DNA from 4 places in the Paenilisteria weihenstephanensis genome. Region 1 is predicted to be linked to each of the others. Evidence: riboswitches for the same ligand, from Rfam matches in the RefSeq annotation. Region 1 holds a riboswitch; each other region holds the start of a gene.
The links. Region 1 has a riboswitch for S-adenosylmethionine ahead of metK (methionine adenosyltransferase). Riboswitches for the same ligand answer to the same signal wherever they lie in the genome.

Region 1 (3,123 bases):
CATGTGATGTGGTGACATACTTCGTTCAGAAAAAAACAGGACTGGATCATCATCGCGTTTTTGGGACTGGGACGGCGCTTGATACAGCTCGAATGAAGCGGATTTTGGGGAACCTTTTACAAGTCGCTCCTGATTCGATAGAAGGTTATGTATTGGGTGAACATGGCGATTCACAGTTTATCCCATGGTCTACGGTACGCCTAGCAGGAAGCCCGATTTTAGAAGGTCTTCGCGCGAGTGTCGAGAAGGAAACGCGGGACGCTGGTTGGGCTATTTTACAAGGAAAAGGTTGTACGAATTTTGGTATTGGAACCACAGCCACCACGATTACAAAAGCAATTTTGGCAGACGAGCGACGGATTTTTCCAGTCTCGGTATTCGATGAGGAGGCGCAAGTGTACCTTGGATTACCAGCGCAGATTGGCCGTGAAGGCATTATTTTCACGAGTTGTCCCAAGTTAACGGAAGATGAGGAAAAGAAGCTACAGCATTCGATTCAAGTCATCCAGCAGGCTGCAAGTAAGTAATAGTTAGACAAAAAAAGTTGAGCCCCGTAAAAAGAGGATCAACTTTTTTGTAACTACTATTTAATCGTTTTTCTTAGCGGATAGACGGCGCATCCAAGCTACTAGACTAATAATTAACGCGAAAATGTATTCTCCAAGTGTGGCAACAAAGAGGGAAATCGCGATTTCAGCTTGTGACGTTCCGCCGCCATAAAAGCTGATAAAGAAGAGGACAGCACTGGCGATCAAGCCAAGTGTTGCTAAAAAGTACTTGAACCAACGCCATTTTAAAATGAATTCAAAAATGCATACAGCGATAATAAAGATCGCAAAAATAATCAAAGTTAATACTGAAAATATCATAGTTTCTTCTCCTTTGGTGAACCAAGCATTCATACGATCTGAGAAATTCCCGACGTATAAAACTCATTTTAACATAGTTTTGGGAGAATGGTAAGCGGGAAATATAATAGAAGGAGGTGCGAGAAGATGAAAGATATTGTTCTGTACGACCAAAAGTGCCGTTTTTGTAAGGCTACTAAGCGCGTATTTGAAAAGCTAGATTGGATGAACGCAATCGAGTGGATACCGCTTCAAGAAGCAGATAGCACGCGCTTTACGGAAGAAGAGTTACTACGTGAGATTCATCTGATTACACCGAATGGTAGCGCAAAAAAAGGCTTCTTTGCAGTTCGGCGGATGCTTATTCGTTTTCCATTAACTGGTCTGATCGGATTGATCCTCTATCTTCCGTTTTTAAAACCTGCTGGGCGTGCTGGTTACAAGATGGTAGCGGACAATCGAACTTGTCTTATGGGGAAAAAGAAAGATATTACCCAATAGATAATTTTCATGCGTGACAAGGTAAATGAAACATGTTACAATAACATGAAAACTAAATTAAACTCTTATCCAGAGCGGTAGAGGGACTGGCCCTTTGAAACCCGGCAACCTACAATTATTGTAAGGTGCTAACCTGTGGCAGGAATTGACTTCCTGATCGATGAGAGCGAAGGTATTGTAAATAATAGCCTTCTCTCTATTCCGCGCGCAATTGGCAAAATAGGGAGAAGGCTTTTTTGTTGGCATGCATTCATATGTATGTCACATAAAGCGTGAACAAAAAGGAGCAAGTCAAAATAAGTTCGCATTTTTTGCAAAGCCATACTTCGCGATGGACGAGAAAAAAGGAGGAAACAAGAATGGCAAGAAACCGTCATTTATTTACGTCAGAATCTGTTTCTGATGGACACCCAGACAAAATTGCAGACCAAATTTCAGATGCAATTTTAGATGCAATTTTAACAAAGGATGCCGATGCTCGTGTTGCTTGTGAAACGACAGTAACGACAGGATTGGTACTCGTAGCAGGAGAAATTACAACGTCCACCTATGTGGATATTCCGAAAATTGTACGCGATACGATTAAAGAAATTGGCTATACACGTGCAAAATATGGCTTTGACGCAGAGACATGTGCTGTTTTAACGGCGATTGATGAGCAGTCACCAGATATAGCGCAAGGGGTCGACGTCGCATTAGAATCACGCGATGGCTCGGATGATGCAGCAATTGACGCGATTGGAGCAGGGGATCAAGGCTTAATGTTCGGCTTTGCAACGGATGAAACCGAAGAATTGATGCCACTTCCAATTTCACTTGCTCATGCGCTAGCTCGAAAAATTGCAGAATTACGCAAAAATAACACGCTTACGTATCTACGTCCTGATGCTAAGACACAAGTGACCGTGGAATATGATGATAATAATCAACCAATTCGTGTCGATACGATTGTTATTTCGACACAGCATCATCCAGATATTTCACAAGAGCAAATTGCGACAGACTTGCATAAATTGGTGATTGAAGAAGTCATTGATCCAGCGCTTCTAGATGATGAAACGAAATATTTTATTAATCCAACTGGGCGTTTTGTTATCGGCGGACCTCAAGGAGATGCGGGTTTAACGGGTCGTAAAATCATCGTGGACACATATGGCGGCTATGCGCGGCATGGTGGCGGTGCATTTTCCGGTAAGGATCCAACAAAAGTCGATCGTTCTGGCGCTTATGCCGCACGTTACGTTGCTAAAAACATCGTTGCAGCAGGTCTCGCTAAAAAAGCAGAAGTGCAATTAGCTTATGCTATCGGCGTTGCCCATCCTGTATCGATTTCGATTGATACGTATGGTACAAGCGAATATAGCGAACAAGACTTAATCAACGCTGTCAATAAATTTTTCGATCTACGTCCAGCAGGTATTATTAAAATGCTTGATCTACGTCGTCCAATTTATCGTCAAACTGCGGCATTCGGTCATTTTGGAAGATTAGATTTAGATCTACCGTGGGAAAAAGTGGACAAAGCGCCACAAATGAAAGAATTTTTATTGCAAACTGCGACTATAAAATAAATGTAGAAAAACTAGCACTGGGGCTACCTTTGCTAGTTTTTCTACATTTTTGCGTCATTTTTAATAAAAAAACCTTGATTTAGACACAAAAAATACACACACTTATGAATCATTATGTAATATAATAATTAAGTTACTTAACGAAAGGAGTTTTCATCATGAAAACAAAATTATTAGCAGCTTCAGCAATTGCAGCATCACTT
Region 2 (3,123 bases), 830 kb from region 1:
GTCCAAATAAACTTTCTGATAATGCAAATAATGATTCGATCGCGATTCGTCTAACGTACAAAGATATCGCAGCAATTTTCACGGGTGACGCTGAGAAAATGCGCGAACGTGAGATGGTTGATAGTGGCTTAAACTTAAACGCGCAGATTTTGGATTTAGGGCACCACGGCTCGTCTACATCGAATCAGCCGTATTTTTTAGATGCGGTCAAACCAGAAGTCGCAGTTTATTCGGCCGAATTGGGGAATTCCTATGGACACCCTCATCGTGAAGTCATTCAGTGGTTGAAAGACCGCGATATCACGACGTATGGAACGGATGTAGAAGGAACTGTGACGATTGAGACAGACGGCAAGCAACTCCATGTAGAGACGGATAAATCGGGTACACCGAAAGCAGGGAACAGCGAAGGAAAGCAAACGAGCGAGGAGCCAGGCAATGCCGTTCCACAACCAGATACGATTAATATTAATACAGCAAGCGCGGAAGAATTGCAGTATCTCGCAAGTATTGGCCCTGTTTTAGCAGATAAAATTATTGCTGAAAGACCGTACAAAACGATTGAAGAGTTGAAAAAAATAAACGGTATTGGCGATGGTATTGTTCGGCAAATTAAAGAACAAGGAATTGCCACCGTAAAGTAGGTGAACCAGAATGAAAAAAGCAATTTTAGACCGCGTAGAAGACGGAAAAGCAGTTTTTCTACTAGAGCCAGATCATAAGGAATGGCTCCTGCCACAAAAGCAATTGCCCATCCATATTCATGAAGGTGATTCCGTCTTAATCGAAGGAACGACCATCACGTTAGACAAACAAACAACCGCTGAAAATAAAGCAAGAATCCAAGCAAAGCTAGAGCAGTTGCGCCGTCGTAGCCAATCATAAACGAAGAACTTTTAAAAAAGGATTGACAGTATCCGAAATACACGATATAGTTAAAAAAAATAAATAACGACTTACGCATTTTATCCAGAGAGGTGGAGGGATTTGGCCCTATGATACCTCGGCAACAGATCATATTTATGATACTGTGCCAATTCCAACAAGTATGTTATGTACTTGGTAGATAAGGTGAGACGACAAGACTGCATTAATATGACTGTATACTTATTCGGTACATAGATGTTTGGATTAGAAATCTCCTCTTATTAACTTAAGGGGAGATTTTTTTGTGGGTCAAGTTATGGTAACTAAGGGAGTTGAGAAGATGATTGAATTTACAGACGTAACAAAAACATTCAAAAGTGGTGGCAAAGAAATTACGGCACTTGCTGGTGTTAGCTTAACCATTGAAAAAGGAGATATATTTGGCGTTGTAGGATTTAGTGGCGCTGGTAAAAGTACGCTGATTCGCACGGTGAACCTCTTAGAACGACCAACGACAGGTTCGGTTTCCGTGGCAGGAACGAACTTGACAACTTTAAAGCCAAAAGAGCTTCGCGCAGAACGGAAGAAAATAGGGATGATTTTTCAACATTTCAACCTGTTAAATTCCAAAACGGTATTCGAAAACATCGCGATTCCACTTGCATTGATACATACAAATCGCAAAGAACGCGAAAAAAGAGTGATGGAATTGCTTGAGTTTGTTGGATTGGCAGATAAAGCGAAGAACTTTCCAGATCAGCTTTCAGGTGGACAGAAGCAACGTATCGGCATTGCCCGCGCGCTCGCTACAAACCCAGAAGTTCTGCTATGCGATGAGGCAACAAGCGCGCTTGACCCAGAAACAACAGGTGCTATTTTAGAACTACTCAAAAAAATCAATCAAGAATACAACATCACGATCTTACTTATTACCCACGAAATGTCAGTCATTCGCGAAATTTGTAATCGAGTGGCCGTGATGGAAGGCGGGAAAGTTATCGAAGAAGGTAAAGTATTCGATATTTTCTCAAATCCGCAGAGTCAGACCGCTAAGAATTTTGTTAAAACAGTGATTAATGACGACATCCCGGCAAGCGCGCTTAAACTTATTCAAAATCACGATGCCACCGTTTGGAAATTCACATTTGTCGGTGAATCATCTGGTAACCCATTACTTTCGAACATCGCCAAACAATTTGATGTGAACGTCAGCGTCTTAAGCGGTAATATTTCCGAGATTCAAGATATTGCTTTTGGCTACATGATCGTCGAAGTAACTGGTGAAAAAGAAGAAATCGCCAAAGCATTTACCTATGCCGCAACGCAAAATGTGAAATTAGAGGAGGTGGGTGTCTAAATGGAAGTCACATCAGAACAATTAACAACCGCATTTATTGAAACGCTATACATGGTTACGTGGTCGCTATTATTCGCCTGCTTGATCGGTATTCCACTTGGTGTCCTGCTCGTTGTCACAAGAAAAGGTCACATCTTACAAAATACCGTGATCTTCAATATTTTAAATCCGATCATTAATATTTTGCGATCCGTGCCATTTATTATCTTGTTGGTCGCCTTGATTCCAGTTACCCGCTTCATCGTCGACTCAAGTATCGGCGTGAAAGCAGCGATCGTGCCACTCGTTTTCTATGCCGGTCCATACATTGCTCGACTTGTTGAAAACTCACTTTTAGAGGTCGATCAAGGTATTATCGAAGCTGCACAAGCGATGGGCGCTAACGCATGGCAAATCATCTGGCGCTTCATGTTACCCGAAGGACTTAGCTCATTAATCCTCACATTGACCACTGCAACAATCGGACTCGTTGGAGCAACAGCGATGGCTGGCGTTGTTGGTGCTGGAGGTATCGGAAACTTAGCGATTACTTACGGGTATCAGCGCTATGATAATATTACCATGCTGGTCACGGTTATCATCCTGGTCGTTATCGTCCAAAGCGTTCAATCACTTGGGAACTTCATTTCCCGCCGAATTCGCCGCCGCTAGATCGGTCCATTTTCCAAATCTAGCAAATAAAACAAAGGGAGTTTTTTAAATGAAAAAAATTATTTTAGCGTTGACATTAGTATTATTAGCAGTAGTAGCAGTAGGTTGTGGAGGTACAGACGACAAAGCAAACGGGGACGAGAAGAGCGTCGTGATCGGCGTTAGTGCCGGCGATCGTACATGGCCTGAAATCAAGAAAATCGCTAAAAAAGATGGCATCAACATTGAATTAAAAGAATTCAGCGATT
Region 3 (3,123 bases), 1.3 Mb from region 1:
CTACCGCCAAGCCTGTAGTGGACTTTCACCACCTAGTATTTGCGCATGCTGGGCGCACCAAAAAGGACAAGCATCCCAGATTACTGGATTACTTGTCCTTTTCAAGTTCATTCTATTATTTCAATTTGCCAACAAAGAAGAACGTTGCGATACAGTTGATACCTTGGACGATGAAGAATGTACCAACGATAATCACGATACCGATTGCGCCAACGATTGGATTGAATAAAGAGATAAAACCAAGAACAATTCCTAGAATACCTAATGTTAAAATCCAGCCCCAACCTTGAACGTTTTCATTTTTAGCAGCGAAGGCTCCGATTGTACGCATGATTCCTGCAAAAAGAACCCACATACCGAAGACAAGTACTAATGTTACTGTTCCTTCCAATTGGTCAGCTAGTAGCAAGATTCCTAGTAATACAGACAAGATTCCTTCTGCTAGGATCCAACCAGAAACTTTTTGGCCACTGCGATGGGAGAAATATTGAATGATTTGGAATACCCCAACGATTAACATTAGGATTCCGATGAATAGAGTGAATGATAGTAAAGAAATACCTGGGTGGAAAACAAACCAGATTCCTAAACATATCATTGCGATACCGGCGATTAACACCAATATACGTGCGAATGTTTTCATGATATGTAACACTTCCTTTTTTATGATTAGAATTTTTAGGCTCTATCAGCTATTTTACCCTTTATTTCTTGATTGAAACACTTTTATTTTCGTATATTATTTTATGAATTTCGCCTTTAGTCACATTTAGGCAAACAACTTGTATATGTAAGCGTTATTTAATGCTTGTTTAGTGTTTTATCGGATGAAATTTAGTTACAATGTACTCAAAAAATACATATTTTAAATTAAGCTTTATTCTTTTGAAAAATCTGTCTACTTCTCTTGACAAAGGTATCTAAATAATTGTATGATAGAACCAATTTAATACGCTTCTTATCAAGAAAGGTGGAGGGACTGGCCCTGCGAAACCTTAGCAACCGGATATTTTGATCACGGTGCTAATTCCAGCAATTTTTTTGCAAAGATAAGTTACTGACTACGAAATCGTTGTTCGTTCAACCTTTCCTAAGTAACGCTTATCATCTGCGTGCTATGGAGGGGTTTTTGTTTTTTCTTGATAAGTTGACGTTTTTGAGAGGGGTAGAGGAATGATGGGAAAAGATTATCGTTTTGAAACTATACAAGTACATGGAGGGCATACGCCAGATTCCGCGACAAACGCTCGTGCTGTGCCAATTTACCAGACTACTTCTTACACGTTTAATGATACGGATCACGCGGCGGCGCTGTTTGGTTTGCAAGAAGCTGGGAATATTTATACGCGTATTACGAATCCTACGACGGCGGTTTTTGAGGAACGATTGGCGCTTTTGGAAGGCGGCGTTGGGGCTGTTGCGACGGCTTCTGGGATGGCTGCGATTACATATGCGATTTTGAATATTGCGAGTAGTGGCGATCATATTGTTTCGGCGAGCACGCTTTATGGTGGGACTTACACGCTATTCTCCCATACGCTGAAGGATTTTGGGATCGATGTGACGTTTGTTGACCCAGATGATGCGGAGAACTTCGCTGCGGCTGTTACGGAACGCACGAAAGCGATTTTCATTGAGTCAATTGGGAATCCTGATATTAATCTTATCGATATTCGCAAGGTGGCAGATGTGGCGCACGAACATGGTATCCCGCTGATTGTGGATAATACATTCGCGACGGCTTACTTGAATCGTCCGTTTGATTTTGGCGCTGATATTGTCGTTTACTCGGCTACGAAATTTATCGGTGGACACGGCGTAGCAATAGGTGGTGCCGTGATTGACGCTGGTACTTTTGACTGGAAAAATGGCAAGTTCCCAAAATTGGTTGATCCTGATCCGAGCTATCATGGCCTTTCTTATGCGAATGATGTCGGTGCTGCGGCTTATATTACAAAATTACGCGTGACGCTGCTTCGTGATACAGGTGCTGCGATCTCCCCTTTCAACTCGTTCTTGCTAATTCTCGGTTTGGAGACATTGTCGCTACGTCTCGATAAACATGTGGCTAACGCTCAAAAAGTGGCGGAATACTTGGAATCACATGAAAAAATAGCTTGGGTAAACTATCCTGGTCTCGCATCGAATAAATATTATGATTTGGCGCAAATTTATTTTCCAAAGGGACCTAGCGCTATTTTCTCGTTTGGCGTGAAGGATGGCTACGAGGCTGGCAAAAAAGTCATCGAGTCTGTGGAACTATTTTCGCATTTGGCAAATGTCGGTGATGCGAAATCGCTCATTATCCACCCCGCTTCAACGACACATCAGCAGTTGAACGCTGCGGAACAAAAGGAAGCTGGTGTGAAACCCGAGACAATTCGCGTTTCGATTGGGATTGAGAATAGCGAGGATATTATCATGGATTTGGCGCAAGCTTTGGACAAAATTTAAAACTATCAGATGAAGAAAAGGTGATGTGGGATGGGAACACTTAGACAGATAGAACTTTTTAATGACACGCCTTTTGTGTTGGAAAATGGGGAAACGATTGGCCCGATTGAGGTTGGTTTTGAGACGTATGGCGAGCTTTCTTTGGCGAAGGATAACTGTATTTTGTTGGAGCACGCATTGACTGGGACGGCGCACGCGGCGAAGCATTTTGACGAGGATGTCGCTGGTTGGTGGGATGATTTTATTGGAGCGGGAAAAACGATTGATCCGGCTGATTATTTCATTGTTTGTACGAATGTTTTTGGTGGTTGTAGTGGAACAACTGGGCCTTCTTCGGTAGATCCGCGGACGGGGGCAGAATATCGGTTGCATTTTCCTGGGTTTACGATTAAGGATATTATTAAGGTGCAAAAGGCGTTGCTGGATGCGCTCGGTGTTAAGCATGTGGTTTCAGTGATTGGCGGTTCGATGGGTGGCATGCAGGCGACGCAATGGGCGATTGATTACCCGGAAATAACGGGGAGCGTGATAAATTTAGCGTCTCCTCTTGCGGCGAGTCCTGAGGCGATTGGGTATAACCTGATTATGCGGATGGCGATTTTGAATGATCCTGATTTTAATGGTGGGGATTATATTGGGCAGCCTGAGGGTGGGCTTGCGACAGCGCGG
Region 4 (3,123 bases), 860 kb from region 1:
GCAACCGGCGTATGAATCACAAACTCATCCACGTCAAACGTCGCACGCAATCGCACCAATTCCGCCTTCACCTGTTGCGCCGTCCCAACAATCACATCCGCCGCACGCTCCTCAATCTCAAAATCAACCACACCAGCCTGTCTCGCGAATTCCTCCGCTTGAGCCACCGTCTGCACCGTCACCGAAACACCCGTCGAAAGCGTCACCCGCACCACTTTCTGCTCACCCGCAAGCGCCCGTGCCTCGTCCTCCGTATCCGCCGCCAAAACCGGAACTGCAATAATCAATTCACCCTCCGGATTCGCCGTCCGAAACGCCGTCACCGCCTCGCCAAGCGCCACTTCATCACTATTAATAAACTTCGCAAAACAGAAATTCACACCTTGCGCTCCCGCCAAATTCGCACTCGCCACACTCGCACCCAGCAAGAAAATCTCCGGTTTCGTTGGTGGATCAGGATCAACCCCAACGCCCGCAAGAGCATGATCCGCAGGTACTGCCCCATCAACAAACTGCTTCAATAACGTCAACTGCTCCGCAAAATCCACTTTTTCTGTTCGTCCAAACTGCAAAGCCTTCGTCGATAACGGCAAACCACCAGGTGCCTTCCCCACACCTAAATCCACCCGATTCGGCGCTAAAGTAGCTAATAAATTAAAGTTCTCCGCGACCTTATACGCGCTATAATGCTGCAACATCACGCCCCCCGAACCAACCCGAATCCGTGACGTCCGTGCCAACAAATGCGACACCAAAACCTCCGGCGAAACGCCCGCAAGTAGCTTCGTATCATGATGCTCCGACACCCAAAACCTGTGATATCCCCATTCCTCCGCCTTCTCCGCTAACGCAATCGTCTGCTGCAACGCCTGATATGCACTTTTTCCATCCGCAATCGGGCTCTGATCTAATAAACTGAGTCTAAATCCCATTTCTCCGCCTCCCTCAAAGCCGTCTCAAGCGCTGGCAAACCGAGTTCCGTCACGCCCCGATATGTATGCCCCTGACCAATCTCGACCACTGGAACATAACGCACCCCGTATTTCGCCTGCAAAATTTCCCGCTGTTCATCATGATCCGTCACATCAACCAACTGAAAATCGCGCCCCTCCTTCGTCAAATAATCCTTGACCTCCGCACAATACGCACAACCCTGTTTCGCCCAAACGACAATCGATAAATTTTCCGCCACGTCTTTCGTCCCCCTTTTAAATCGTTTGTCGTACCTCACGTCTGCCAATCGCAACAACCAATTCCGCCAACTGCCCGCGTAACCGCTCCTCGAGTCCCGCATCCCGAATTGGCACAACCGCCGTTTTATCCACTTGCGAATCCACAACGTAAACCCCTTGCAAAACCTCGCCCTTCAACACACCGAGTAGCGGCTTAAGCGTAAAATCAATCGCCAACACGTGCCCGCTGCTCCCACCAGACATAATCGGCAGCGCCACCTTATTTTTCAAAATATTCTCCGGCAACAAGTCTAAAACCGCCTTCAAAATTCCCGTATAAGAAGCCTTATACACCGGCGATCCAACAATCACACCGTCCGCCGCCTCGATATCCGCGACCAACTCCCCAATCCGCGCATCCTTAAAATTTGCACTCGCCAATGTTTCCGCTTCAAAATCCCGCACCGAGTGAAAACTAACCTCCACTCCATCCTCCTGCAAAATCTCACCAGCATACCGCAAAACCTTATCCGTCCCCGATTGCGCCGATGGACTACCAGACAAAATCACGATTCGACTCATCTCATCCCCACTTTCTTTTAAAACATATATATCCGATGCATTTACTATGAATTAAGACGAAAAAGAACCTCCTTCCCGAATTTGGAAAAGAGATCCCTCTTCTCCCCATTTGCCAGGCCAAACACGCTCGCCTGCTGGAATTAGCACCGTTCTATCACTAGAGGTTGCTGTGGGATCAAAGGACCAGGTTCCTCCCCCAACTCTTAATAAGGACTGTATAATTTTTATGATTGGATGTATCTTACCATCTCTAAAATCAGATGTCAACAAATATTTTGTCTTTTTAGACTAGTTAGGTTTTTCACATAAAAGCTGAGGCATTCCCCACTCTGAAATCCCCAATACAAAAAAATTTATCCATTCACAGCTTTGATCTGCACCACTCTGACCTATCTACTTGGTTTTCTTACTTCAAATAACTTTATTATCGATAGAACCCCTATTACCGCTACTGGAATACTCACAATAAACCATAAGATAGTTCTTGGAAAAATTTCATAGTAATAAACATTGAACACTACTGAACATATAAATAATACAACATACTTCAATTTGTTTCTCAAAAAAACACCTCGTTCATTAAAAGAATAGCTAAATGAGCATTCTCCGATCAGCCAATCCCTTTATCTGGATTTCAAGTCCTCTCTGCTCACTTTCACTTTGCGCTAGATATTCAATATATAACATTTTAAAAAAAGTGTCAATCACCACATTAATTGTAAATAACAATACTTTTCATCCTCCGTAATGTTAAGTTTTTCTCACTACACTGATCCCAAGCAGTCCCTACTACCACATTCAATCTGCATGTAGATAATCAGGCCTTGATCAAACGCCCTTTGTTAGTAAGTGTTTAAGTAAATATTGATTACAGAGCGCTTCATAAATAGAATATGCCAGAATAGACAAAAAAATACAAGCAAAGTAAAAAAATCCACCAGAAACAATAGACATCATCAATTGCCAAATATACTGTAAAATTTCAAGTATAACTGATAAGATAACTTAAAAAAATTATCTCAAGAATTTGCTATGCCTATACCTTATAAAAGTTTTTAAAGAGCCAAATAATTCTCTTATACACTTTTCTATGCGGATGTCTTATTGACTTTTTTTACTACAGCTTACAAAATTCACCACTTATATTAAAGTTATATATGTATTAAATAATATGTATTAGCATCCTTCTCACCACAAGAAAAAACTCTTATTGAGTTTCATTAAAATTAACAACCCCTAACGTGTTTAAAAGTTGCGAAAGCCCCTCAAAAAGGAGCTCATCACGTCTTCAAATCTCTTCCACAATAGAAGTACCAGAGTCTCGCTCAAGCCCATTCCACTGCCATTTCTCATGCATACGAAGCTTCCC

Region 2: another riboswitch for S-adenosylmethionine. It lies ahead of UE46_RS06280 (methionine ABC transporter ATP-binding protein); the one in region 1 lies ahead of metK (methionine adenosyltransferase).
Region 3: another riboswitch for S-adenosylmethionine. It lies ahead of UE46_RS03820 (O-acetylhomoserine aminocarboxypropyltransferase/cysteine synthase family protein); the one in region 1 lies ahead of metK (methionine adenosyltransferase).
Region 4: another riboswitch for S-adenosylmethionine. It lies ahead of ssuE (NADPH-dependent FMN reductase); the one in region 1 lies ahead of metK (methionine adenosyltransferase).

The regions. Positions count from the first base shown of each region.
Region 1 is NZ_CP011102.1:2,125,041-2,128,163, reverse strand. Features, by position in the region: gene UE46_RS10310 (L-lactate dehydrogenase) at 1-527, shown strand, start outside; gene UE46_RS10305 (hypothetical protein) at 588-869, opposite strand; gene UE46_RS10300 (thiol-disulfide oxidoreductase DCC family protein) at 996-1,349, shown strand; SAM riboswitch class I at 1,412-1,516, shown strand; gene metK (methionine adenosyltransferase) at 1,709-2,920, shown strand; gene UE46_RS10290 (carbonic anhydrase) at 3,079-3,123, shown strand, end outside.
Region 2 is NZ_CP011102.1:1,291,552-1,294,674, forward strand. Features, by position in the region: gene UE46_RS06270 (MBL fold metallo-hydrolase) at 1-644, shown strand, start outside; gene UE46_RS06275 (DUF3006 domain-containing protein) at 655-885, shown strand; SAM riboswitch class I at 963-1,073, shown strand; gene UE46_RS06280 (methionine ABC transporter ATP-binding protein) at 1,208-2,224, shown strand; gene UE46_RS06285 (methionine ABC transporter permease) at 2,225-2,875, shown strand; gene UE46_RS06290 (MetQ/NlpA family ABC transporter substrate-binding protein) at 2,925-3,123, shown strand, end outside.
Region 3 is NZ_CP011102.1:793,356-796,478, reverse strand. Features, by position in the region: gene UE46_RS03825 (HdeD family acid-resistance protein) at 116-643, opposite strand; SAM riboswitch class I at 956-1,056, shown strand; gene UE46_RS03820 (O-acetylhomoserine aminocarboxypropyltransferase/cysteine synthase family protein) at 1,177-2,454, shown strand; gene metX (homoserine O-acetyltransferase MetX) at 2,485-3,123, shown strand, end outside.
Region 4 is NZ_CP011102.1:2,982,799-2,985,921, forward strand. Features, by position in the region: gene UE46_RS14390 (LLM class flavin-dependent oxidoreductase) at 1-932, opposite strand, end outside; gene UE46_RS14395 (glutaredoxin family protein) at 908-1,192, opposite strand; gene ssuE (NADPH-dependent FMN reductase) at 1,209-1,754, opposite strand; SAM riboswitch class I at 1,857-1,967, opposite strand; gene UE46_RS14405 (avidin-fold protein) at 3,043-3,123, opposite strand, start outside.